DNA from 2 places in the Mesorhizobium sp. M1A.F.Ca.IN.020.04.1.1 genome. Region 2 is predicted to be linked to the other one. Evidence: riboswitches for the same ligand, from Rfam matches in the RefSeq annotation. Region 2 holds a riboswitch; the other holds the start of a gene.
The links. Region 2 has a riboswitch for thiamine pyrophosphate ahead of thiB (thiamine ABC transporter substrate binding subunit). Riboswitches for the same ligand answer to the same signal wherever they lie in the genome.
Positions count from the first base shown of each region.

Region 1: it holds a riboswitch for thiamine pyrophosphate, as region 2 does, so the genes downstream of both, thiC (phosphomethylpyrimidine synthase ThiC) here and thiB (thiamine ABC transporter substrate binding subunit) in region 2, are expected to answer to the same signal.

Region 1 covers NZ_RZSN01000152.1:1,734-13,815, forward strand. Annotated here, with positions in the region: gene EOA49_RS24525 (thiamine phosphate synthase) at 1-563, opposite strand, end outside; gene EOA49_RS24530 (thiazole synthase) at 560-1,333, opposite strand; gene thiS (sulfur carrier protein ThiS) at 1,337-1,534, opposite strand; gene thiO (glycine oxidase ThiO) at 1,531-2,499, opposite strand; gene thiC (phosphomethylpyrimidine synthase ThiC) at 2,496-4,316, opposite strand; TPP riboswitch at 4,428-4,540, opposite strand; gene EOA49_RS24550 (beta-galactosidase) at 4,823-6,958, opposite strand; gene EOA49_RS24555 (ABC transporter ATP-binding protein) at 6,987-8,132, opposite strand; gene EOA49_RS24560 (carbohydrate ABC transporter permease) at 8,182-9,033, opposite strand; gene EOA49_RS24565 (sugar ABC transporter permease) at 9,033-9,917, opposite strand; gene EOA49_RS24570 (ABC transporter substrate-binding protein) at 9,983-11,251, opposite strand; gene EOA49_RS24575 (ROK family protein) at 11,366-12,082, shown strand, end outside.
Region 2 covers NZ_RZSN01000125.1:4,214-16,295, forward strand. Annotated here, with positions in the region: gene EOA49_RS22300 (RNA polymerase factor sigma-32) at 185-1,048, shown strand; gene EOA49_RS22305 (caspase family protein) at 1,196-3,193, shown strand; gene EOA49_RS22310 (M48 family metalloprotease) at 3,277-4,719, opposite strand; gene thiQ (thiamine ABC transporter ATP-binding protein) at 4,927-5,688, opposite strand; gene thiP (thiamine/thiamine pyrophosphate ABC transporter permease) at 5,685-7,307, opposite strand; gene thiB (thiamine ABC transporter substrate binding subunit) at 7,512-8,522, opposite strand; TPP riboswitch at 8,564-8,677, opposite strand; gene EOA49_RS22335 (thiamine diphosphokinase) at 8,818-9,462, shown strand; gene EOA49_RS22340 (ABC-F family ATP-binding cassette domain-containing protein) at 9,464-11,278, shown strand; gene EOA49_RS22345 (homocysteine S-methyltransferase family protein) at 11,295-12,082, opposite strand, start outside.

The DNA of each region.
Region 1 (12,082 bases), on a different contig from region 2:
GCCTCGGGGTGCGTGTTGCGGGCGATGTCGGTGACGACCGCCGCACTTTGGGCGCCGTGGGCGAAGACACCGGCAACGCGCTCGACGGTGAGCCCGCCGATGGCCACAAGCGGAATATCGCCTAAGCGCTGCTTCCAGGCGGCGATGCGGTCCAGCCCCTGCGGAGCCCATTTCATCGCCTTGAGAATGGTCGGGTAGATCGGTCCGAGCGCGACATAGTCCGGCTCGGCTTGGAGCGCTGTTTCGAGTTCGGCGCCGTCGTGGGTGCTGAGGCCCAGCCTCACGCCCGCCCTGCGGATCGCCTTCACATCAGCCTCCGCCAGATCTTCCTGGCCGAGGTGAACGAAATCGCAATTTTCCTCGATCGCAACACGCCAGTAATCGTTGACGATGAGCTGGCAGCCGCGGCTGTCACAGACTGCCTTCGAGGCGCGAATTTCTCGGCGCAGCGAAGCTTCGTCCTGGTCCTTAATGCGCAGCTGCACCAGCTTCACGCCGAGCGGCACCAGACGTTCGATCCAAGCGGCGGAATGGACGATCAGGTAAAACGGATCGAGCTTCATGAGAATGCTGCCATGCCGATGACGGGGGTGGAGGGAACGGCCATGTCGCGCGGCTCGAGCAGGCCGGCGCAATAGGCCTCGCGGCCGGCCTCGACCGCCTTGCCGAAGGCCGCCGCCATGGCAACGGGATCGCCGGCCCTGGCGACGGCGGTGTTGAGCAGCACCGCGTCGTAGCCGAGCTCCATCACGGCCGCGGCATGCGAGGGCCGGCCGATGCCAGCATCGACAATCAGCGGAATGCCGGGGAAATGGCCGCGCAGGCTTCGCAGCGCATCGGGGTTCTGCGGCCCGCGTGCGGAGCCGATCGGCGCGCACCAGGGCATCAAGAGCCTGCAGCCGGCGTCGAGCAGGCGCTCGGCAACGATGAGGTCGTCGGTCGTGTAGGGAAACACCTCGAAGCCTTCAGAGGCAAGGATCCTTGCGGCTTCCACCAATCCGAATACGTCGGGCTGCAGCGTATCGTGGTTGCCGATCACTTCGAGCTTGATCCAGTCAGTGCCGAACACCTCGCGCGCCATCCGCGCCGTGGTGACCGCTTCCACCACCGAGTGGCAGCCGGCGGTGTTGGGCAGCACGCGAACGCCGAGCGACTGGACAAGCGACCAGAACTGGCCGCCGGCTTTGCCGCCCGAGGTTTCGCGGCGGAGCGACACGGTGACGATCTCCGTGCCGGACGCTTTCACCGCCTCCGCCATGACGGCAGGCGAGGGGTAAAGCGCGGTGCCCAGCAGAAGGCGGGACGCGAGTTTCTGTCCATAGAACTCGAGCATGGATCAGCCTCCCTTCATCGGTGAAAGGATTTCGATGCGGTCGCCATCTTTGAGCCGGCAGCGGTCGCGCTCCCTGGCCGGTACGACGTCACCGTTCAGCGCGGTTGCCAGCCAGCCGCCTTGGAAATCGAGTTCGCTGAGCAGCGCGGCAAGCGTTTCCGCCGCGACTTCATGGGCTTGGCCGTTAACGGTGAGCTTCAAGGGCAAACTCCTTTGCTCCAGGATTCCAGGATGAGGTCGGCTGCCCGCCGCGCCATGGCCGGCGCGAGCAGGAAGCCGTGGCGGTAGAGGCCGTTGATGCGAATATTCCCCCCGTCGCGCTCGACGCGAGGCAAGTTGTCGGTGAATGCGGGACGCACGCCAACACCGGTTTCGACCAGCTCGGCTTCGCCGAAGGCCGGATGCAGCGCATAGGCGGCGCCGAGCAGCTCCATGGTCGAGCGCGCGGTGATCGGGCCTTTGGCATCGCATTCGATCATCGTCGCGCCGACCATGAACAGGTTTTCCGCGCGGGGCACTACATAGACCGAGATGCGCGGATGAAGCAGCCGCACTGGCCGGGCCAGCGAGATCTCGCCCGTTCGCAGCATAAGCATCTCGCCGCGCACGCCGCGCAGTTCCGGTCGCCTGTCACCGCTGCCGGTGCAATCCACCTCGATATCCTGAGATGCGGGCGCCGAGCTGCGGCCGAACTCGACGCGCGCGCCCATCCCGCGCAGCTTGTCGCGCAGGGAAAGCAGCGCCTTGCGCGGGTCGAGATGCGCTTCCTCAGCGAAGAACAGACCGCGTCCAAACCGGCCGTCGAGCGCCGGCTCGAGTGCCGCGATTTGGCTGGCGTCCAACTGCCTGAAACCGGATGTGCGGCGGCCGAACCGGTCGAGTTCGCCGGCATCGCGGGCAGACGCCAGCACCAGCGTGCCCTGGCGCGAGACATGGCCGGGCAAGGCGGCGTCCCACCAATCGGCTGCGTCGCGTCCGAGCGTCAGCACGGTCTCCTCGGCGCTCTCGCGCTCGCACCAGGGCGCGAGCATGCCGCCAGCGTGCCAAGAGGCATTGCCGGCGATCTCGAGGCGTTTCTCGACCACGGTCACATCGGCGCCGCGCGTTGCCAGCTCGTGCGCGAGTGTCAATCCGGCGACGCCAGCGCCGCGAATGAGCACCTTCATGGCGTGTCCGTGCGCTCGGGGGTGCTGTCGACAGGCATGTAGAGATCGCCGCCGTCGCGGTACTTCGCCGCCATGGCCGCGAGCCCTTCCTTCTGCGCTTCCGCGCGGATGTCGTGCGAGATCCGCATCGAGCAGAATTTGGGGCCGCACATGGAGCAGAAATGCGCCACCTTGTGCGCCTCCTTCGGCAGGGTTTCGTCGTGGAAGGCGCGCGCCGTCTCCGGATCGAGCGACAGGTTGAACTGGTCTTCCCACCGGAACTCGAAGCGCGCCCGCGACAGCGCGTCGTCCCTGATTTTGGCGGCTGGATGGCCCTTGGCGAGGTCGGCGGCGTGGGCTGCGATCTTGTAGGTGATGACGCCGGTCTTGACGTCGTCGCGGTCGGGCAGGCCGAGATGCTCCTTCGGCGTGACGTAGCAGAGCATCGCCGTTCCGAACCAGCCGATCATCGCCGCGCCGATGCCCGATGTGATGTGGTCGTAGCCGGGCGCTATGTCGGTGGTGAGCGGCCCGAGCGTGTAGAACGGCGCTTCGCCACAAACCGCGAGCTGCTTGTCCATGTTTTGCTTGATCTTGTGCATCGGCACGTGGCCGGGGCCCTCGATCATCACCTGGCAGTCCTTGGACCAGGCGATCTTGGTGAGCTTTCCGAGCGTTTCCAGCTCGGCGAACTGGGCCGCGTCATTGGCATCGGCGATCGAGCCGGGGCGAAGGCCGTCGCCGAGCGAGAACGCCACGTCATAGGCCCGGGCGATGTCGCAGATCTCCTCGAAATGCTCGTAGAGAAAACTCTCCTGGTGGTGATGCAGGCACCACTTGGCCATGATCGAGCCGCCGCGCGACACGATGCCGGTGACGCGGTCGACGGTCAGCGGGATATAGGGCAGGCGCACGCCGGCATGGATCGTGAAATAGTCCACGCCCTGCTCGGCCTGCTCGATGAGGGTGTCGCGGAACACCTCCCAGGTCAGTTCCTCGGCGACGCCGCCGACTTTCTCCAGCGCCTGGTAGATCGGCACCGTGCCGATCGGCACCGGCGAATTGCGCACGATCCATTCGCGGATGTTGTGGATGTTGCGCCCGGTCGAGAGGTCCATTACCGTATCGGCGCCCCAGCGGATCGCCCACACCATCTTCTCGACCTCTTCGGCCATCGATGAGGTGACGGCGGAGTTGCCGATATTGGCGTTGATCTTGACCAGAAAATTGCGGCCGATGATCATCGGCTCGCTTTCCGGGTGGTTGATGTTGGACGGGATGATGGCGCGGCCGCGCGCCACCTCGTCGCGCACGAATTCCGGCGTGACGAAGTCGGGGATCGCGGCGCCGAAGCTTTCGCCATCACGTTGAACTTTCGAACGCAACTGCTCACGGCCGAGGTTCTCGCGGATGGCGACGAACTCCATCTCAGGCGTGATGATGCCGGCGCGCGCATAGGCGAGCTGTGTGACGGCGCGGCCGCCGGCCGCGCGCAACGGTCTGTTGCGAACCGGGAATTCCGGCGTCAGGCGATCGGCTGAGACGAAGCCGTTGTCTTCCGGCTTGATCGTGCGGCCCTCGTAGCGCTCCACGTCTCTGCGCGCCTCGATCCATGCCTCGCGCAGCCGTGGCAAGCCACGCTCGATGTCGGTTTTCATCGCGGTGTCCGTGTAGGGACCGGACGAGTCATAGACCGTGACCGGCGGCTCGCCGGCGCTCGGGTGGACCGAGATCTCGCGCATCGGCACCCGCAGCTCCGGGTGGAGCTGACCGGGTTTGTGGACCTTCTTCGAAGCGGGCAATTCGCCGACGGTGACGGTCGGGGTGTGGGCATTCATGAGTGAGCCTCCTTGCTCGAGTGCACGGAGACCCAGTCCACGCGATGAGGAGGAAGTGACGCTTCGCTTAGGATGCGGGCACTGCCCGAATGCCGAAGCCGGATTGCCGACCCGCGAAGCCTCGCACCGTCCCTACGCCAGTATGAACTGGATCAGGTTCAACGGGTCACTGCGCGCTATTAGCAGTATCTCAGCCCCTTGCCGGGACTCCCCTGGTGAGGCGCCTAGGTTGGACGATGCGACGCTATCCTGTCAACTCGACTTCATGACTTCTCCAGCCTCGAACAAGCGACGAGAAGGGGCGCAGCCACGCAGCTTTGATCGAGCATCTCTTACATCGACGCCCATTGAGCCACGACCTTGCGCGCGTCGAGCTGGCAGTCGGGGCCCACTTGTCATCCGCCAAGGAAACGCTTTTGCGAATCCCTTGTGGCGGCGGATTGAAGAACGCATTTTTCGCCTCGAAGAGCATCTGCTCGGCGTCTACGGACGCTGGTTCGATTTGTTCAGGACCGAATTATTGCGCAGCCGTAAGGGTCGAGTTGCAGCGTTCCTTCAACGGCCTTGCCCGTCAGCAGGTCGAGGCCCTTTGGGACGTTGGGTACGATCACGGCGACTTCCGTGGTGTTCAGCACGAACATCAGCCGGCGGTCGTCGGCTTCCCTGACAGAGACCTCCACCCCGGCAGGCAGGTCGGGCAGCAAAGGCGCTATACCGGCTTTGGCCAGCACGACATCGACAAGCTTCTCCGTCAGTTGCGGCGTGAGATACGTGCCGACATAGACAACCCGACCTTGCCCAACCTTGCGGGCGGTAATTGCCGGAGAGCCGGCGGCGAAGCGGTTCGACCAGATGCCGAGCACCTCGGTGTCAGGCGCTACATCAAGCACCTCGTACAAATGCGCAGCCTGGAATTCTTCATTGCCAAGGGTGAACAGGTATTTGCGTTCCGCGGACGAGGCCGGGAGCGGCGGCGGTGCATAGGCGCCCAACGGAGCCGGACGAAACAGCGGAAACAGGCCGCTGCCGCCTTCGGGAACGACGCGGCCGAACTCCGCCACCCTGACGCCGCTCAGGGCTGCAAGGGCCTTGCCGGGCGCCTGCTCGCGAATGATGTGGTTGTTCTCGTCCCTCGTCCCGCTCAATGCCGATAGGATCAGCGTACCGCCGTTGCGGACGAATGTTTCAACAGCCTCGTTCCATTCATCCTTCCACATCACCCAATGCGGGACGTAGAGCGCCTTGAGCCGCGAAAGATCGTCTTCGGGATGAATGAACCCGCATGCAATGCCGTTCTGATAGCAGTGGCGATGAAGCAGCGTCGCGTCTTCGAGCGGACTGGGGAGGCCGATCGGATAGGTCTTGTGAGCCTCCTGGTTGTCGAAGTCCGCGCCGGCGATGCCGAGGTCCATGCGCACTGCGGTGCCAAGAATCTGCTCCTTCGCGGCGGCGATCTCATGGAAGAAGCGGCCTGCCTCGTCATAGCGGCGGCGCGGCACGTCGTCGTGATCGATGACGCCCATCCAGTAGATCTCGGCGCCGAAATGCGCGGGACGCCAACGAAAGAACATGACACCGTCGGCGCCGCGCGCCACCGAGGTCATGGCCATGCGACGCATCTCGCCGGGCTCCGGCGTCATCGTCGAGAAGCCGGGCTGGCTGCCGAAGCCTGAGGCCTGCTCCGGAACGATGAAGTTGCCGGAATAGGCGCGGCATATGTCGAGATGGAGGGCCTGGGTCGCGGCATGCCCGCCGGTTCGGCGCATCTCGTCATAGAGCATCGGATAGATGTCGAAGCCGATGAAATCGAGGTCCTGTCCGAACTGACCGCGGAAGTCGATGTCGGCAAGCTGGCCAAGATTGTGGAAGATGAACCAGTCCGGATTGGCGGCGCGCAGGATCTCGACCTGGTCGTGTTGGAAGGCCGCGGTCGCGGCGGCCAGAAAGCGATGGTAGTCCTGCACGTGGCCGGGGCTGGGGTAGGACGGCATGAGCGGTCTCGGCAGGTCGATCTGCGAGAAATCGTCGTAGGCCGTCGCCCAGAAGTGGCCGCCCCAGGCGAAGTTCAACGCCTCAATGGTGCCGTAGGCCTTCTGCAGGTATTTCTGGAACTCCAGCCTTGTCGAAGGCGCGAACGATTCCGACACCGTGGTGTTGAGCTCGTTGTCCGTCTGCCAGCCGATCACACGCGGGTTGTGCCGATAATGCTCGGCCATGGCGCGGGTGATGCGGCGGCTGTGGGCGCGGAATACCGGGCTTGTGGTGTCGGCATGCTGGCGCGATCCGTGGCTTGAGGCCCGCCCGTTCATGTCAACGCGCAGCACTTCGGGATAGTTGACGGTGAGCCAGCGGGGAGGGGTGGCTGTCGGCGTGCACATGATCGTGTCGATCCCCGCGCGGCCGAGAAGTTCGATCGCGCGATCGAACAGGCCGAACTCGAACTTGCCTTCGCGGGGCTCGAAAATGTGCCAGGCGAACTCTCCCATACGCACTGTGTTGACGCCGGCGGCAGCCATGCGCTCGGCGTCACGCTGCCAGCAGCCTTCGTCGACATGTTCGGGGTAATGAGGTGCTCCGAGCAGAAAGCGGTCAAGATTGAGGGGCCGCCATACGGATAGCGGAGCGGGCTCTTTGCGGTTCATGCGTATGGGACTTTCGAAATTTCGAGGTTCAGATTGAGGCGACGGGTTTTCTTGGCGTGAGCGTGCGGCCATCCGGGCCGAAGAGGTAGGCGTCGCCGGTTTCGAACCCTGCTCGCAACGCGGCGCCGACCGCGACGGTAGAAACCTTGTTGAGCTGAAGCGTGAAATTGCCGGTTCCGCTGTCGGAATTGGTCGTCTGAAGCGGAGAGGCGTCGACGTAGAGGACGGTTTCGCGCCCCAGCTGCTCGACCAGACGCACCTGGCTGGAGAAGGCCGGCATTGCGCCGTCGCTTGGCTCGGCGACACGCAGGGCCTCCGGCCGGATGCCGATGGTCACGGCATCACCAGCCGAAAGGCCGCCGGCGTCGATGCCATCCAAGGTAATGGCAGGGAGGCCGGCGGCGGCTACCGAGACGCTGGATGCGCCGACGCTCACTGCTTTCGCTTCGATGAAATTCATGCGCGGCGCGCCGAGGAAGCCCGCGACGAAAATGTTGGCAGGGTTGGCGTAGAGTTCCAGCGGCGAGCCGACCTGCTCGATCCGGCCTTTGTTGAGGACTACGATCCGGTTGGCCATGGTCATCGCCTCGACCTGGTCGTGGGTGACGTAGATCATCGTCGATCCAAGCTGCGCGTGCAGGCTCGAAAGTTCCACTCGCATCTGAGTGCGCAGCGCGGCATCGAGGTTCGACAGCGGCTCATCGAACAGGAACACCTCGGGAGAGCGGGTGATCGCGCGGCCGATCGCGACGCGCTGGCGCTGTCCGCCCGACAATTGCTTCGGTCGCTTGTCGAGCTGCTCCTCCAGACGCAGGATCCGTGCTGCGCGTTTGACGGCGGCGTCGATCTCGGTCCTGGGCCGGTGGGCCATCCGCAGGCCGAAGCCCATGTTCTCGGCCACGGTCATGTGTGGGTAGAGTGCATAGGACTGGAAGACCATTGCGATGCCGCGGTCGCCGGGTTCTTCCCTGGTGACGTCTCGCCCGTTGATCACGATGTGGCCGGAGTTGATGGTTTCCAACCCGGCGATCGTCTTCAGCAATGTCGACTTTCCGCAGCCGGAGGGGCCGACCATGACGACGAACTCGCCCTTTTCGATCGTCAGGTCGACCGTCTTCAGGGCATGGTAGCCGGCATAGTGCTTGTCGACTTTTCGCAATTCCACGCTGCTCATATCGAGGCGCCTTTCCGTGCGTGTCGGGTGCGGCAGGGTTCGCGGCGGATCATCCCTTGACGGCTCCCATGGTGAGGCCGGCGACAAAGTGCTTCTGCATCATGAAGAACATCACGACCGGGGGCAGGGCGACGAAGATCGTGGCCGCCGAGACGATGTTCCAGGCCGATGTCCATTCGCCGCGCAGATTGTTCAGGCCTGCGGTAACGGGTTTGACCGCATCACTCTGGGTAAGGACGATCGCCCAGAAATAGTCGTTCCAGACGAAGGTGAAGGTGAGGATCGCGAGTGCCGCCAGTGCAGGCCGGACCAGCGGAATAACCACGTGGCGCAATGTCTGGAACGGCGAGGCGCCTTCGGCGCGCGCCGCCTGGAACAGTTCGCCCGGGAGAGCGGCGATGAAGTTGCGCATGAAAAGCGTGGCGAAGCCGGTCTGGAAGGCAATGTGGAAAACGATCAGCGCATAGACGGTGTCGTAGAGACCCAGCCTCACCATCAGGTCGCGGACCGGGATCATCATGATCTGCGCCGGCAGGAAATTGCCGCCGACGAAGAGGGCGAAGATGAGGTTGGAGCCACGGAACGGGTAGCGCGACAAGACGAAGCCGGTCAGTGTCGACAGGATGAGAACGCCGATGACGGATGGGATGGTGATCAGCAGGCTGTTGAGGAAAAAGCGCAGCATGGCGGTCTGGTCGAAAACCGCCTTGTAGTTGTCGATCAGGCTGAATTTCTGCGGCCAGCCCCAATAGTTGCCGGCCATCAGCTCCTCGTTGGAACGGATCGAGGTCAGCATCACGGCGAGCAGAGGCAGCAGCCACAGGATCACGACCAGGGTTACACCACCTAGATAGAGGGCTCGCTGGATCCTGGCGTTTTCGGGAATGGGGCGCGGGTACATCAGGCGTTGCTCCGCTCGGCCTTGATGAGGCCACTGAGATACCAGGCGATGAAGACGATCATGATCACGAACAGCACGGTGGCGATCGCGGCGCCGTAGCCAAAGCGGTAGGAAAAGATCGACTCCTGATACATCTGGTAGGCGAGCACGGTGGACGAGCCATAGGGGCCGCCACTGGTCATGACCGCGATCATGTCGAAGGAGCGCAGCGCACCGATCACCGTCACCGCGATGGCGATGAAGCCGACCTGCGACAGTTGCGGCAGGACGACATGGCGCAACATGCGCCAGCCGCGCGCACCGTCGACGCGTCCGGCGGCGATCAGATCGTCGTTGAGGCTGTTCAGGCCCGCCAGGAACAGGATCATGCAGAACGCGATCTGTGGCCACAGACCGGCGGCGGCTACCGCGAAGGTGACGAAGGTCTCGTCTGAAAGCAGCGCCGGGGCGGTACCGCCAAAGGCGCCGAAGAGAAGCTGCAGCAACCCGAAGTTTGGATCATAGACCCATCCGAACACGACACCGACGGTGACGGTCGCCAGCACAAGCGGCACGAAGAACAGCGACTTGAGGATGCGCATGCCGCGGATCTGCTGATTCACGATCAGCGCAAGCGCCAGGCCGATCGGCGGCGCCAGCATGAAGATCAGCAGCCAGATTACGTTGTTCTTGAGCGAGACGTAGAACTGCGGATCGTCGGCCAGTTCGACATAGTTGGCGAGCCCGACCCAGGTCTTGGCGCCAATCCCATCCCAGTCGTGCAGCGAAATCCAGACCGTCTCGATGGAGGCGGCAAGGATCACCGAGCCGAACAGGATGAGGCCCGGCAGCAGGAAAAGTACCGGCGTCAACCAATGACGATTTCTGCGCCAGACAGGAGGCATGGCGTTCCATCCGAAAAAAGAGAGCCGGGAGCCGCCGAAAGGCGGCGCCCGTCAGCTAGGGAGGATCAACCGAAGATTCTCTTGCGGGTTTTTTCGAGGCGCTTGAGGATCTGCTCACGTCGCTCAGGCTTGACCATGAATTCCTGCAGCCCCGCCATCCCTTCCTGGGCCATGTCCGGATCGGTGTCGCGATCGTAATATTGCGATGTTCCAACCACTTTCTTCAGTTCCTCGACCGCAGCATTGACCAGCGGGTCCTTGCTTGGCGGGCAGTCGTTGCGAGGCGGGATGGCGCCTTCGGCGGCGAGGAATGCGCCCAGATTTTCCGGCTTGTAGAAATAGGCGAGGAAGTCGCGCGCACCCTGCTTGTTCTTCGCATTCGCCGGAACGTGGATGGAGTTGACCGAAAAATCCTCGTAGCGGGCGACGCCGGGAACGATCTCGGGAAATGGCGCGTAGGCAAGCTGAGGCAAATCCGCTTCCGGAAAGGCGGATCGAACGAAGCCGCCCAGGTCCATCATTGCCGCCTTCTTTTGCGCTAGGGCAGCACCCGCCTGCTCCCATCCGAACGAACTGTGGCTCGGCGAGAAGAAGGCCGCCTTGATCAGATCGTTCCATTTGTCGAAGACTGGCGTCAGCATCGGATCGGTGTAAGGAACTTTGCCGTCCATCAGCGCGATGTGCTTGTCGAGCCCGTTGATGCGCAGGTTCATGTGGTCGAACCAGCCACCCGCCGGCCAAAGCTCCTTCGTGCCCATGCTGATCGGGATCATCTTCGCGGACTTTGCCGCCTCGCCGAAGGCGAGGAAGTCGTTCCAGGTCTTGGGCGGCGACCAATTTTTTTCGGCGAAGACGTCCTTGCGATAGAAGAGGCCCCAGAGAAGACCTCCCATCGGCAGGCCATACTGCTTGCCGTCGACGGTGACCGCGCTTGTGGTGGCGCCGAGTACGCTTTTGTAGTTCTCCTTGGCGAACAGATCGGAGATGTCGTCAAAAAGGCCCTTGTTGACGAAGGCCTTCATGCGGTTGCCGGAAAACCAGAAGCAGATGTCCGGAGCGCCGACGACAAGATAGCTGCGGATTGCCGTCTTATGGGCCTCGTGGTCCATGTTGTTGATGACGATCTTGGCGCCTGATTTTGCCTCATACTCGCTCGCCAGCCGCTGCAGGATCTGGCGTTGCTCGACATTGCTGAGGTTGGAAATGATGGTGATTTCCTGAGCCTGCGCCAAGGCCGGGAGGCAAAGACCAGTCGCCGAAGCGGCGAGTGCCGCGCCAGTGCCCTTGAGGAAACGGCGCCTTGTTGTGGTTAACGCGGAAAAGTCGGCGGTCATGGCTTCTATCTCCTCCCTGAGAACAGCCGGATTCCAATTGAACCATGCGAATTCGTAGCGTATGGATGTCAGCATGGTCAATACTTAATTTACAAAATTAATTATGGGGCAGGAATGAAGCTCAAAGGCGATCAGCAAACGGCCCGCGCGATCAACCGGCGGCTGATCCTGAACCTGCTGCGAAGGCAAGGTGCTATAAGCCGCGCCGAAATCGCCTCTGTTACGGGCCTCAGCCCCGCGGCGGTGACGTTCGTCGTGTCTGAATTGCTCGAGGAAAATATTCTGGTGGAAGGGGAGGCGAGTCTTGGCGCGCCGGGACGTCGACCTATCCCGATCAATATAAACTACGCCGGCAGGCTTGTGGCCGGGCTCAAGCTGAAGGTAGGCGGCATCGATTGTGTGCTGACCGATCTTGCCACGACTCCACTTGTTACGAAGCAGGTCGTTGTCCCCGATCTGTCGCCACAAAGTACGGTGGAGGCCTGCGCCTCGGCAGTCGAGGAGCTGGTTTCCGACCGCAGGGCACCGACAGGCGCCCAGCTCAGCGGGATCGGCATCGCTGTACCAGGCGTCATCGATAACGGTGTCTGCCGGTTGAGCCACCGGTTCAATTGGGCCGATGTGCCGATCGCTGCGATGCTTGCCGAACGCGTGCGCGTACCCGTCTGGGCGGACGACGACACCAACGCATTTGCGCTCGCGCAACAATTGTTCGGACTTGGCCGGCATCATCGCACCGTCGGGGCCCTGGCCATCGGGGCCGGCATCAGCTGCGCGGTGGTCATCGATGGCTCTGTCCATCACGGCGCGAATGGCGCCGCGGGCAAGATG
Region 2 (12,082 bases):
AAAACCAGCGAAAAATCCGCCAAGCCAAGCCTCACGGATCGATAACAGAAACGTTTTCGGCAGGCATATGCATCCGCCGGCACTACGGAACCATTCGCGCTTCTGGCACGTTGCTGGCTGTTGTAGGGCGCTGCGACGTCATTTCAACCGTCATCCAGTGCAACGACCGCCAAAAGGAGCCGGCATGATCGAGGATGTGGCAGGACGGACACTAGTCCGGGCGGCAATGAAGGCACCCTATCTCGAGCGCGACGAGGAGCATCTCCTGGCCATACGCTGGAGGGAAAAAAAGGATCAGGACGCGCTGCATCTGATCACCGTCGCCCATATGCGGCTGGTGATTTCGATGGCTTCCAAATTCCGCCACTACGGTTTGCCGCTCGGCGACCTCATTCAGGAAGGCCATGTCGGCCTGCTGGAAGCGGCTGCCCGCTTCGAGCCCGCCCGCGAAGTGCGTTTCTCGACCTATGCCACCTGGTGGATCCGCGCCTCGATGCAGGACTATATCCTCCGCAACTGGTCGATCGTGCGCGGCGGCACCAGCTCCGCGCAGAAGGCGCTGTTCTTCAATCTGAGGCGGCTGCGCGCGCGGCTTGCCAACGGCGCCGAGCCGCTCTCCAATGCCTCGCTGTACCGCGAGGTTTCGGCCGCGCTCGGCGTGCCGGAAGCCGACGTGGCAATGATGGATTCGCGTCTTTCGGCCCCCGACAGCTCCCTCAATACCCCGCTTGCCGACGAGAACGGCGCCGCCGAGCGGATGGATTTCCTGGTCTCGGAGGATCCGCTTCCCGACGAGGTCGTCGGCGAAACGATCGACGTCGAGCGCCGCGCGGTCTGGCTGAAAAGCGCGCTCGGCGCGCTCAATGCGCGCGAGCTGCGCATCATCGAGGAGCGCCGCCTTAGCGACGACGGCGCCACCCTGGAATCGCTCGGCGAGGCGCTCGGCATCTCCAAGGAACGCGTCCGCCAGATCGAAGCCCGCGCCATGGAAAAGCTGCGGGCGGCGCTAGTGAAGCAGAACCCCGAATTCCTGGCGGAAGCCGCCTGAAAGCCGAGGCAGCGGCTCGAAGACGTCAGGAGGCCATCTCTTGGCGGCTTTCTGCATCCGTAGCTATGGATTGTGAATTCTTTAACAGACCCTCGCGGCGTAAACTGTCTTCCTGACTGCACCAACTTTAGCGGATGGGGGTTTGCCATGCTGCGATGCTGCGCGTTCCTTGCAGCCCTGGTTCTCGTGTGCTTCACCGCGTTCGAGGCTCACGCCGATCGAAGGGTTGCCTTGGTCATCGGCAATGCCGAATACCGAAATATTCCGGCTCTCAAAAACCCGGACAAAGATGCTCAGGACGTCGCGAACACGTTCCGGCTGGCCGGCTTCGACGTCTTCGTCGCAAAGGACTTGACCAAGCTTCAGTTCGAGGAGCGGTTCCGCAACTATCTCGCCGCGGCGGACGGTGCGGATCTGGCCGTCGTCTACTATTCCGGCCATGGTTTTCAGATCGGGGGCGAGAATTTCCTGATCCCCGTCGATGCGTCGCTGAAGGATGCCGCCGACATCGAGGTCCAGGCGATCAAGCTCGACGACGTGCTGGAGCAATTGCGCTCGAAAGCGAAGATCCAGGTGATCATCCTCGACGCCTGCCGGAACAATCCTTTCCCCCGCCAGGATTACTGGCTGAGGGACCAGCTGATCGTCGCGGGCGACGCCGGCCTTGCGCAGGTGAAGAGCTCACTGAACACGCTGATTGCCTTCGCCACCGAGCCAGGCGCGGTCGCCTATGACGGGCGCGGTGCCCTCAGCCCGTTCTCATCTGCCTTTTCGCGCCACGCGTTGGCGCCCAACCAGGAAATCCGCACGGTGATGGCGGCGGTTCGCCGCGACGTGGTCAAAGCCACCAACGGCAAGCAGGTTCCGTGGGAGAATTCCTCGCTGGTCGACGAGGTGGTGCTGATGCGCCACGATGACGCCGGGGGTCAGGAGGTCACGGCCAAGCAGAAGCAGCCGGATCCAGAGAGCGGCATCCACCTCACCGGCGCCGCCGAGGCGATCGAAAATCGCGATATCAGCATCCCGGTTGGCGTCGGTCCGGTTCCGCTGAAGCTCGATTTCCCGAGCAACGACCCCGCACTCAGCCTGAAGCTTGCAAGCTATCCGGCAGCGGGAACTCTGTCGCTGCCGGACCGGACCCTGTCTCCGGATTCCAGCCTGATGGCCGGTGAAGTCGATAATTTGCGTTACGAGCCGCAGATCGGCTCGGCTGCTCCGGTCCAGATTGGCTTCCAAATCCGCGGCGGCAGCGCGTCCAAGGCAGCGATGATGAAGCTGTCGCCAAGCGTCGACCCCTGCGACCAAGCGGCGGGCGCACCGCTCGACCTGCAGGGCGTCGCGCCCGGCCGTTTGCAGAACGAGATCGCCGGCGAGGCCGCTGAGGCCTGCCAGGCGGCGGTGAAGGCCTACCCCGACGTCGCTCGGTTTCGCTACGAGCTTGGGCGGGCGCTGCTGGCGTCCGGCAAGGTCGACGAGGCCAGGAAAGCTATCCAGGAAGCTGCCGACAGGGGGCACGTCCGCGCCATGTTCGAGCTCGGCCATATCGCTTCGTCCGGAATAGGACCGGCCGCGGACTCCGCGAAAGCGATCAGCTTCTATTCAGAAGCATCCGACAAGGGAGACCCCTATGCGATGGCCGCTTGGGGGCGAGCCTTGTTCAATGGTGTCGACGTCGAGCAGAATACCGGCAAGGGATTGGACCTGCTGCTCAAGGCGGCGGCCATGGGGCACGTCAACGCGATGAACGACCTCGCCGTGATCTTCAAGGATGGCCGCAACGGCGTGCCCGCCGACGAGGCCCGCGCCTTGGCTTTCCTCAAAGCCGGCATCGCGCGGCAAGAGGCATATTCGATGAGCATTCTCGGCCTTCCCGCGCGCAGCACCTTAACGGTCGCAGTGTGCAAGCCGAAGGTTGTGACGAAAATAGTCACCAAGGTAAAGGTTGTCCGCACACCCGCGCCGAAGACGCCGACGGTGACAGTCCCGACAGTGGTCAAACCACCTCAGACCGATACCGGGCCGGCGCCCTGGCGCGGCAGTAGCGGCGATCATTCGGGGTCCGGCGGCGGCCAAAGTGGTGAGGGCAGCGGGGGCAGCACCGGCGGCCAGACCAGCCCTGAAGGCGGCAGCAGTGGCGGGCTCTGATTGCTGCGGCAGCCGCGCGCCCGGGTTGACCGAATAGAAGCGCGCGGCTGATTCGTTGCGGAAGCACGAAACGGGATGCGACCCTACTTGTCGGTGACGATCTTGACCTTGTCGCCGGCCGACACGCTCGCGCCCGGCGACATTGCGTTGAGCACCCGGAACAGGTCGAGCTTTCGGTCGACGCCGACCATCTGAGCGGCAAGCGTGCCCATGTTCTGGCCGGGCTGCACAGTGACCACCCGGATATGCAGCGGCTTCAGCGCCGCCTTCTCGGCCGCGCTCAACGTGCGGAAGGAGCTGCTGACGGAGCGCGCGACCGGCTCCAGCGCGGTGCTGGCCGAGGGTGCCGCAGTCAGCAGCCGGTAGACCTGTCCGCCGGCCCGGATGACCGCGATATCGAACTGCCACCCTTGCGCGCTGGCATGCGCCATCGCCGCCTCGTTGCCGTTGACCGTTTCCTGGCGCACGCTGGCATCGTCTAGTCCAGCGACCCAGCCGCTGCGGATATAGTCGGTGAGCGACACAGACTTGTCGATCGCCACGCCATCGAAGCGGATGGCGATGTCGCCCGGACCGGTCGCGGTCACCGCGGCCGCCGAATTGTCGATGACGAAACCCTCGGGCACCGAGAACGACACGCCAAGGCCGGGATGCAGGAAGGTCTGGCCGCGCACATAGCCCTCTTCCGGCGTGTCGCCGTAGAGCAGCCCGTCTATGCCGGCGAGAAAGGCATCGCGGTCGCGCGTGCCGACGCCGGGCGGTCCGAAGTTGCGGGCGAGCCGCTGCGCCAGCTCGATGCGCTGCGGCGTGTTGGGATGCGTGGCCAGGAAGTCGAGGCTGGCATCCGTGGCGCCGCTGACCGAACGGAAATCGGTATAGGCCGACATCGACTGCAGGAAGCGGCCGGCCGCATAGGGATCATAGCCCGCTTCGCCGATCGACTTGATGCCGATCGCGTCGGCCTGCAGTTCTTGGTTGCGCGAAAACTGCGCAAGCCTCAGCTTGCCGCGGATGAGCGCGGCCTTGGCGGTCGGGCTGTCGCCGAGCACGTCGGAGACGACCTTGGTCGCCAGGCCTTCCTCGGCCTCGAGCTGCTGCCGCTGCAACCCGTGATTGGCGGTGACGTGGCCCATCTCATGCGCGATGACGGCCGCAAGCTCGGAGGAGTCATTGGCCAGCGCCAAAAGTCCGCGCGTGACATAGAGATAGCCGCCCGGCAGCGCGAAGGCATTTACGTTGGGCGAGTTGAGGATGGTGATGCGATAGGTCTGGGTCGGATTGGCCGAGACCACCGTCAGATTGCCGACGACCTTGGCCACCATTCGCTCGAGCTTCGGATCGGAATATTCGCCGCCATAGGTGGCGAGAATCCGCGGATGCTGCGCTTTGGCCATTTCGGCCAGCCTGGCATTGGCGACGACATTGTCGACGGTGATCGGCTTGTCGGAGGGCTGGAAGCCGGACTCCTGCACGTCCGGCGGCGTGAACATCTGGCAGCTCGCCAGCGCCACGGCAAAGCCGGCCATCGCGAAAAATCGCGCCAGCGGCTTAGTCCATACCCTCTCGATGCCGGCTGTCAGATCGGCTTCCTTTCGTAATCTTTCGGCAAATCACGGCCCACCCGGACCAGCATGGCCGGACCTAGCCACACTCCCCCGGACAAGGCAAGCAAACGCCTGATCACCCGCAGCCGGTTTGGCCGTAAATTATGTCCGCTTCCGGGCAATGTGTTGTCATCTGGCAACGCTGCCGCCTCGATCGCCGATATAGCGCCGGAAGGCCTCCGGTCCAGCACCGTCGAAGAAATCGGCGGCCGACCCTGTTGCCGCGACCCTGCCCTCGTCAACGAACGCGATCCGTTGGCCGATGCGGCGCGCGTCCTGCGGCTGATGCGTGACGAAAAGCACGGTCATCTGTCGCTCGGCGTGGATGCCGGCCACGAGATCGAGCATGTCTTCGCGCAGCGCCGGGCCGAGCGAGGCGAAAGGCTCGTCGAGCAGAAGCACCGGACGGTCCCGTATGAGCACCCGCGCCAGCGCGACGCGCTGCCGCTCGCCGCCGGAAAGCTCGCTCGGCAGCCGCTTTTCCTTGCCGGCGAGGCCGACACGCCCCAGCGCGTCCGCGACCGCGCGGTGGTCGTCGGCCGTGAGCTTGAGCGATGGCGAGCGGCCAAGCCCGACATTGCCCTCGACCGAAAGATGGGTGAACAGGTTGTTTTCCTGGAACACCATCGACACCGGCCGCGCCGAGGGCGGCGCATTGTCGACATTGATCCCGCCGATCAGCACCTTGCCAGCATTGGGTGATTCGAAGCCGGCCACCAGATTGAGCAGCGTCGACTTGCCTGAACCGCTCGGCCCCATGATGGCGGTGATCCTGCCGGCGGCGAATTCGACATCGAACCGGAAGGATGCCTCGCCATAGCTGAAGGATACGCCGTCCAACGTGACGCCCAGGCCCTTCGTGGCCGCGATGCCATTATTATCCCTCGTCATGCCTTTGCCTCCCGCCCCAGCCAGTCGGCGGCGACAACCAGCAGCAGGCAGACGAGGCCGAGCAGCAAGGCCAGCCCCGCGGCGTCGGCGGTCCGGTAGCTGCCCATGCGCGCGAGTAGAAGATAGGGCAAGGTCTGGACGGAATCGCTGCCGAACAGCGCGATCACGCCGAGATCGCCGAGCGACAGCGCCATGGCGAACGCAAAGCCGGTGGCCAAGGGCCGCCGGAGCGACGGCCAGTCGACCAGCCGCAGCCGGTTCCAGCCGGAAATGCCGAGCGCCAGGCAGAGTCGCTCGTGGCGCTCGCTCGCCGCGTCATAGGCAGGGCGGACGGCGCGAATGGCAAATGGCATCGCCATCACCGCATTGACCGCGACGACCATGACGGGTGCGATGGCGAAGACATCGGTGATGTTGCGCAGAGCCAGGAACCAGCCGGCGCCGATCACGATCGGCGGCACGACCAGCACGAAACCGGCGCCGGTGTCGGCGGCGTGTTCGAGCAGCGACATGGCGCCGCCCGCGCGGCGCCGCAGGGCCAGTGCGCGTCGGGCGGCAACCAGCGACAGCGACAGCATCACGCAAAGCAGCGCCGAGAGAAAGGAGAGCCCGGCGCTGGTGAGCGTCGCGCGGCGCACGGCGTCCTCGCCGGCCAGCCGGCCGAGATCCGCCTCCAGCCCGGCGAGCACGGTCGCCGCCATCGGTGCGGCGACGAACAGCAGCGCAAGCACGATCAGGCCGGCATTCAACACGGCCTCGGCGGTGCTGGCCGCAAGATAGCGGCGTGGCGCTACCGGCAGATTCGCATCGCCGGCCGTGTTGGCGCCGAGTCGCGTCAGCATGGCGACCACGACGAAGGTCAGCACGATCTGCAGAAACGTTAGTGTCACGGCCCGCGCGGGATCGAAATCGAAGCGCAACGCCTGGTAGATCGCGACCTCCAGCGTCGTCGCCGCCGGCCCGCCACCCAGCGTCAGTACGATTGTGAAGGAGGTGATGCACAGCATGAAGACCAGCCCGGCGACCCCCGGCAGCGCCGTGCGCAGCGCCGGCCATTCGATCAGCCGGAAGGCCGATCGAGCGTCCATACCGAGCTGGCTCGCCAGCCGCCACTGGTCGGCCGGCACGGTGCCGAGCGCCTCGAGGAACAGCCGCGTGGCCAATGGCAGGTTGAAGAAGACATGCGCGACCAGGATGCCGGAAAGGCCGTAAATGCCCGGCCATTCCCCACCGCCGAACGTGCCGAGGATGCCGGCAAAATAACCGGCACGGCCGTAGAGCGCCAACACGCCGAGCGCGGCGACGATGGCCGGCAGCGCCAGCGGCACCGTGAACAACTGCAGGATCAGGCGACGTCCGGGAAAGTTCGTTTGCCTGGACAGGGCGCGGCCGACGAACACTGCCGGCAAGACCGAAAGCAATGTCGACAGCAGCGCTTGCCAAAGCGTGAAGCGGGCGACGCGGAGCAGATAGCTGTCGAAGGCCGCGGCAGCGCTGGACGGACCGCTCGCGCCTTCGAGGATCAGGCCGGCGAAGGCGCCGCCGATGAGCAAAGTGATGGCGACAAGGGCGATGATGCCGGCGGTGATGCGAGGGTCAGGGCGCGGCGTGGATTGCACGCTGCACCACGTTGGCTCGAGCTAGCGAACGCCGCGTTCCGTCGCACCCCCCTCTGTCCTGCCGGACATCTCCCACTCTAGGAGGGAGATTGGCAGCTTTGCCGCTCTTCCTACACCGTCGGCGGCTAGCGAAATCACCGATCCCCCTTTGCGGGGGAGATGGCCGGCCGGACAGAGGGGGGTGCTCAAGCGCCATCCTGCGTCCTACTTGCTCATCGCCGCCAGCCATTCATCCACCCAGGCCTTGCGGTTGGCCGCCACCTCGTCCGGGCTGAACAGCAGGGTTTTGGTCGGCTTCACCAGCTTTTCGAAGGCCGGGTTGAGCGGCTTGTCGGTCTTGCCGGCCGGGAACATCCAGTTGGTCTCCGGGATGATGTCCTGGAACTTGGGCCCGGTCATGAAGGCTATGAATTTTTCCGCCAGCGGGTTCTTCGCGCCGGTTTTGGTGATGCCGGCGACCTCGATCTGCAGATATTCGCCCTCCTCGAAGGACGCCGCCTGATAGCGCTCGGTGTTCTCGGCCACCATGTGGTAGGCCGGCGAAGTGGTATAGGAGAGGACCATCGGCGCCTCGCCCTTGGTGAACAGACCATAGGCCTCGCTCCAGCCCGGCGTCACGGTCAGCACCTTCGGCTTCAGCTTGGCCCAGGCTTCCGGCGCCTTGTCGCCATAGACCGACTTGACCCACAGCAGCAGCCCGAGGCCCGGCGTCGAAGTGCGCGGATCCTGGATAATGATCTTGTCGGGGCCGGCGCCCTCGACCAGTTCCTTCAAGCTCTTCGGCGGGGTCTTCAGCTTTTCGGTGTCGTAGACGACGGCGAAATAGCCGTAGTCGAAAGGCACGAAAGTGTCGTCTTTCCAGCCGCCGGGCACATTCAAATCGGCCACCGCGCCATGCGGCGCGAATAGGCCGCTCGCCTTGGCATCCGCGGTCAGGTTGGTATCGAGGCCGAGCACGACATCGGCCTTGGTGCCGGCGCCCTCCAGCTTGACGCGGTTGAGCAGTGCCACGCCGTCGGCAACCGAGACGAATTCGAGATCGCAGCCGCATTCGGCCTCGAATTCCTTCTTCACCGCGGGCCCGGGACCCCAGTCGGCGGTGAAGCTTTCGTAGGTGTAGACGGTAAGCTTGTCTTTCGCCTCGGCAGGCCCGACGCCCACCAAAAGCGAAACCAGGCCGGCTGCAAGAACAAGGTTGGACAATAGCGAGCGCATCGGCGCCTCCTTCGTTCGGTTAAAGGAATTGAGGCGTCGGATGGTCCGAAACGTCTAATCCCTCCGCCGGTACAAACCGGATCAGGTTCAGCGGGTTGGCTTTGTGCCTCTCAGCCGGTTCGCAAAATCAGCGTCCGGCACCCCGTTAGAGCATTTCGAGACATAGGCCCGGCCGATGCGGCGCGCAAGCGGAAGTTTCCGGGGCATTATGATGGTTCACCGCGGTAATGAAGCGCGATTCCGTTTGGACGCGCCCGCTTCCGTTTCGTTGGCCGGGCTGGTAAGGGCGACTGCCATGGGCACATTCACCATCCTGCTTGGCGGCGATCTCGTCCGCACGCCTCGGCTCGATCGCCAGATCGAAGGCTCCCGCATCATCGCCGCCGATGCCGGTATCGGCCATGCCGATATGCTTGGCCTGCTGCCGGAGCTCTGGGTCGGAGATTTCGACTCGGTACCGCCAAACCTGCCGGAGAATCTGGCCGCCGTGCCGCGCAAGATTTTCCCGACCGAGAAGGACATGACCGACGGCGAACTCGCCATTGCCGAGGCGCTGGCGCGCGGCGCCACCAGCCTGATGCTGGCCGGCGCCTTCGGCGGCAAGCGCGCCGATCATGCCTTTCTGCATTTGGCTCTGAGCGTGCGGCTGGCCGAGGCGGGCATGACCGTGCTGCTGACCAGCGGCGCGCAGGAGGGCGTGCCGATCCTGCCGGGCAAAGCCGGCTTCGACTACGCCGAGGGCACGCTGTTCTCGGTGCTCGGCTTCTCCGACCTCGCCGGCCTGACGGTCTCAGGCGCCAAATGGGCGCTGGACGGTGTCGAGGTGGCGTTCGGCTCCTCGCTTACCATATCAAATGAGGTCAAGGGCCGGCTCCATATCGCGCTCGAGCGTGGCCGGGCGCTGCTGCTCGCCCACCCCTATCCTCTTCCCGAAAGCTGACATGGCCCCGCCTCTTCTCAATCTGGATGGCATAAAACTGACTTTTGGCGGCACGCCGCTGCTCGACGGCGCGGCACTGAGCGCCTCCGCCGGCGAGAAGATCGCGCTTGTCGGCCGCAACGGTTCGGGCAAGTCGACGCTGCTCAAGATCGTCGCGGGGCTGATCGAACCGCAGGACGGCGAAGTATTCCGCCAGCCCTCGGCAACGGTGCGCTACCTGCCGCAAATGCCCGATATGGATGGCTTCGCCAGCGTGCGCGCCTATGTCGAAGCCGGCCTCGGGCCGGCCGACGACCCGCATCGCGCCACTTATCTGATGGAGCATCTCGGCCTGACCGGCGAGGAGCGGCCGAACGACCTTTCCGGCGGCGAGGCGCGCCGCGCAGCACTGGCCCGCGTCATGGCGCCGGAGCCCGATATCCTGCTCCTCGACGAGCCGACCAACCATCTCGACCTGTCGGTCATCGAATGGCTGGAAGAAGAGCTTGCCCGCACCTCGTCGGCCGTGATCCTGATCTCGCACGACCGCCGCTTTCTCGAGCGCGTCTCGCGCGCCACCGTCTGGCTCGACCGCGGCCAGACGCGCCGGCTGGACAAGGGGTTCGCGCACTTTGAGGAATGGCGCGACCAGGTGCTTGAAGAGGAAGAGCGCGAACAGCACAAGCTCGGCCGCCAGATCGTGCGCGAGGAGCATTGGCTGCGCTATGGCGTGACCGCCAGGCGCAAGCGCAACATGCGCCGGCTCGGCGAGCTGCAGGCCATGCGCCAGCGTTTTCGCAGCCATCGCGGCGCCGAGGGTTCGGCGACGATGGTGGCAAGCGACGCCGCTGAATCCGGCAAGCTGGTGATCGAAGCCAAGGGCATCGAGAAGAGTTTTGGCGACCTCACCGTGGTCAAGGGCTTTTCGACCCGTATTCAGCGCGGCGATCGCGTCGGCCTTGTCGGGCCGAACGGCGTCGGCAAGACGACGCTTCTCAAGATGCTGACCGGCGAGCTGCCGCCGGATGCCGGCACCGTGCGGCTCGGCGTCAATCTGGAAATCGCAACACTCGACCAGAAGCGCGAGGCCGTCGACCCGCAGGAGACGCTGGCGAATTACCTGACCGACGGGCGCGGCGAGAACCTTGTGGTCAATGGCGAGCAGCGCCACGTCGTCTCCTATATGAAGGATTTTCTTTTCAAGCCGGAGCAGGCGCGCACGCCGGTGCGCGAGCTTTCGGGCGGCGAGCGGGCGCGACTGCTGCTGGCCCGGGTGCTGGCGCGGCCGGCGAACCTTTTGGTGCTCGACGAGCCGACCAACGACCTCGACATGGAGACGCTGGAGCTGCTGCAGGAACTGGTCGCCGGCTTTGCCGGAACGGTCGTCCTGGTCAGCCATGATCGCGATTTCCTTGACCGCACAGTCACCAGCGTGATCGCGCCCAACGGCGCCGGACGCTGGATCGAATATGCCGGCGGCTATTCCGACATGCTGGCGCAACGCGGCGGCTCGAAGCTGGAGGAGCGCAAGGCAAGGCCGAAGGCTGAAGCGAAAGAAGCGACGGCCAGGGCCGAACAGACCAGCGCTAAAAGCCCGGCCAAGAAGCTCTCCTTCAAGCAGAAGTTCGCGCTGGAATCCCTGCCGAAGAAGATCGAGGCGGTGAGCGCGTCCATCTCAAGGCTGGAGAACAATATCGCCGACCCGTCCTTCTACGAGCGCGATCCCGCATCGTTCCAGAAGACCATCGCCGCGCTCGACAAGGAGCGCACCACGCTGGCCTCACTTGAGGAAGAGTGGCTGGAGTTGGAGATGCTGCGCGAGGAGATGGAAGGCTAGCCGCTATCGGCAAGGCTCAGAGGCAGGCCTCGCAGATCGCAGCGATATGGCGTCTGTCGGCGCCGCAGCAGCCGCCGAGCACGGCTATCTGGCCGAAGCGGTCGCGCATGGCGCGGTAGCGCCGGCCGAGGTCGACAGGATCGCCTGGATCGAGTTCGGTCGCCGCATCCAGCTCGGCATGGCTTTTGGCGGAGGCGTTGGCCCGCACGCCGCGAATGCGTCTGATCCAGCGTCCGTCGCCGGCAAGGACGGCGTCGAAATGGCTCGGATGTGCGCAGTTGATCATGAAATATGTGGGGGCGCCGTCCGTTTCGTCGTCAACGGTCTCGATGGCGTCTCTCAGGCTCTCCCCCGAAGGCAGGCGTCCGTCCGTCTCGACGGTAAACGAAATCACCGACGGGAGCCCCACCGCCATCGCGGCACAGGCTATTCCGGCAGCCTCCTGCGCATAGGTCATCGTGATGGCGCTGACCATATCGGCGCTGGCATCGCGGAACGCCTTGACCTGATCGCCGTGATAGGTCTCGGCCTCGGCGGGCGTCATAACTGTGTCAATGCGGTAGCCGTCGCCACGGGGCCCGACCACCCCATTGACCAGCACGGTCATGCCACGCGCAACATAGGGCGCAGCCAGCGCCCGCGCCCATGACACTGCCTGCATGTCTATGCCCGACAATGCGACTTTCGAATAGCCAAGCTTTTCGCCCCAGTCCGGATTGGCGCGCCACGTCGGAGTATCGAGCACGAAGCCGACCCCGTGTTTGTCGGCGATGTCGAGATACTGGCGGAAATAGCGGGCCAACG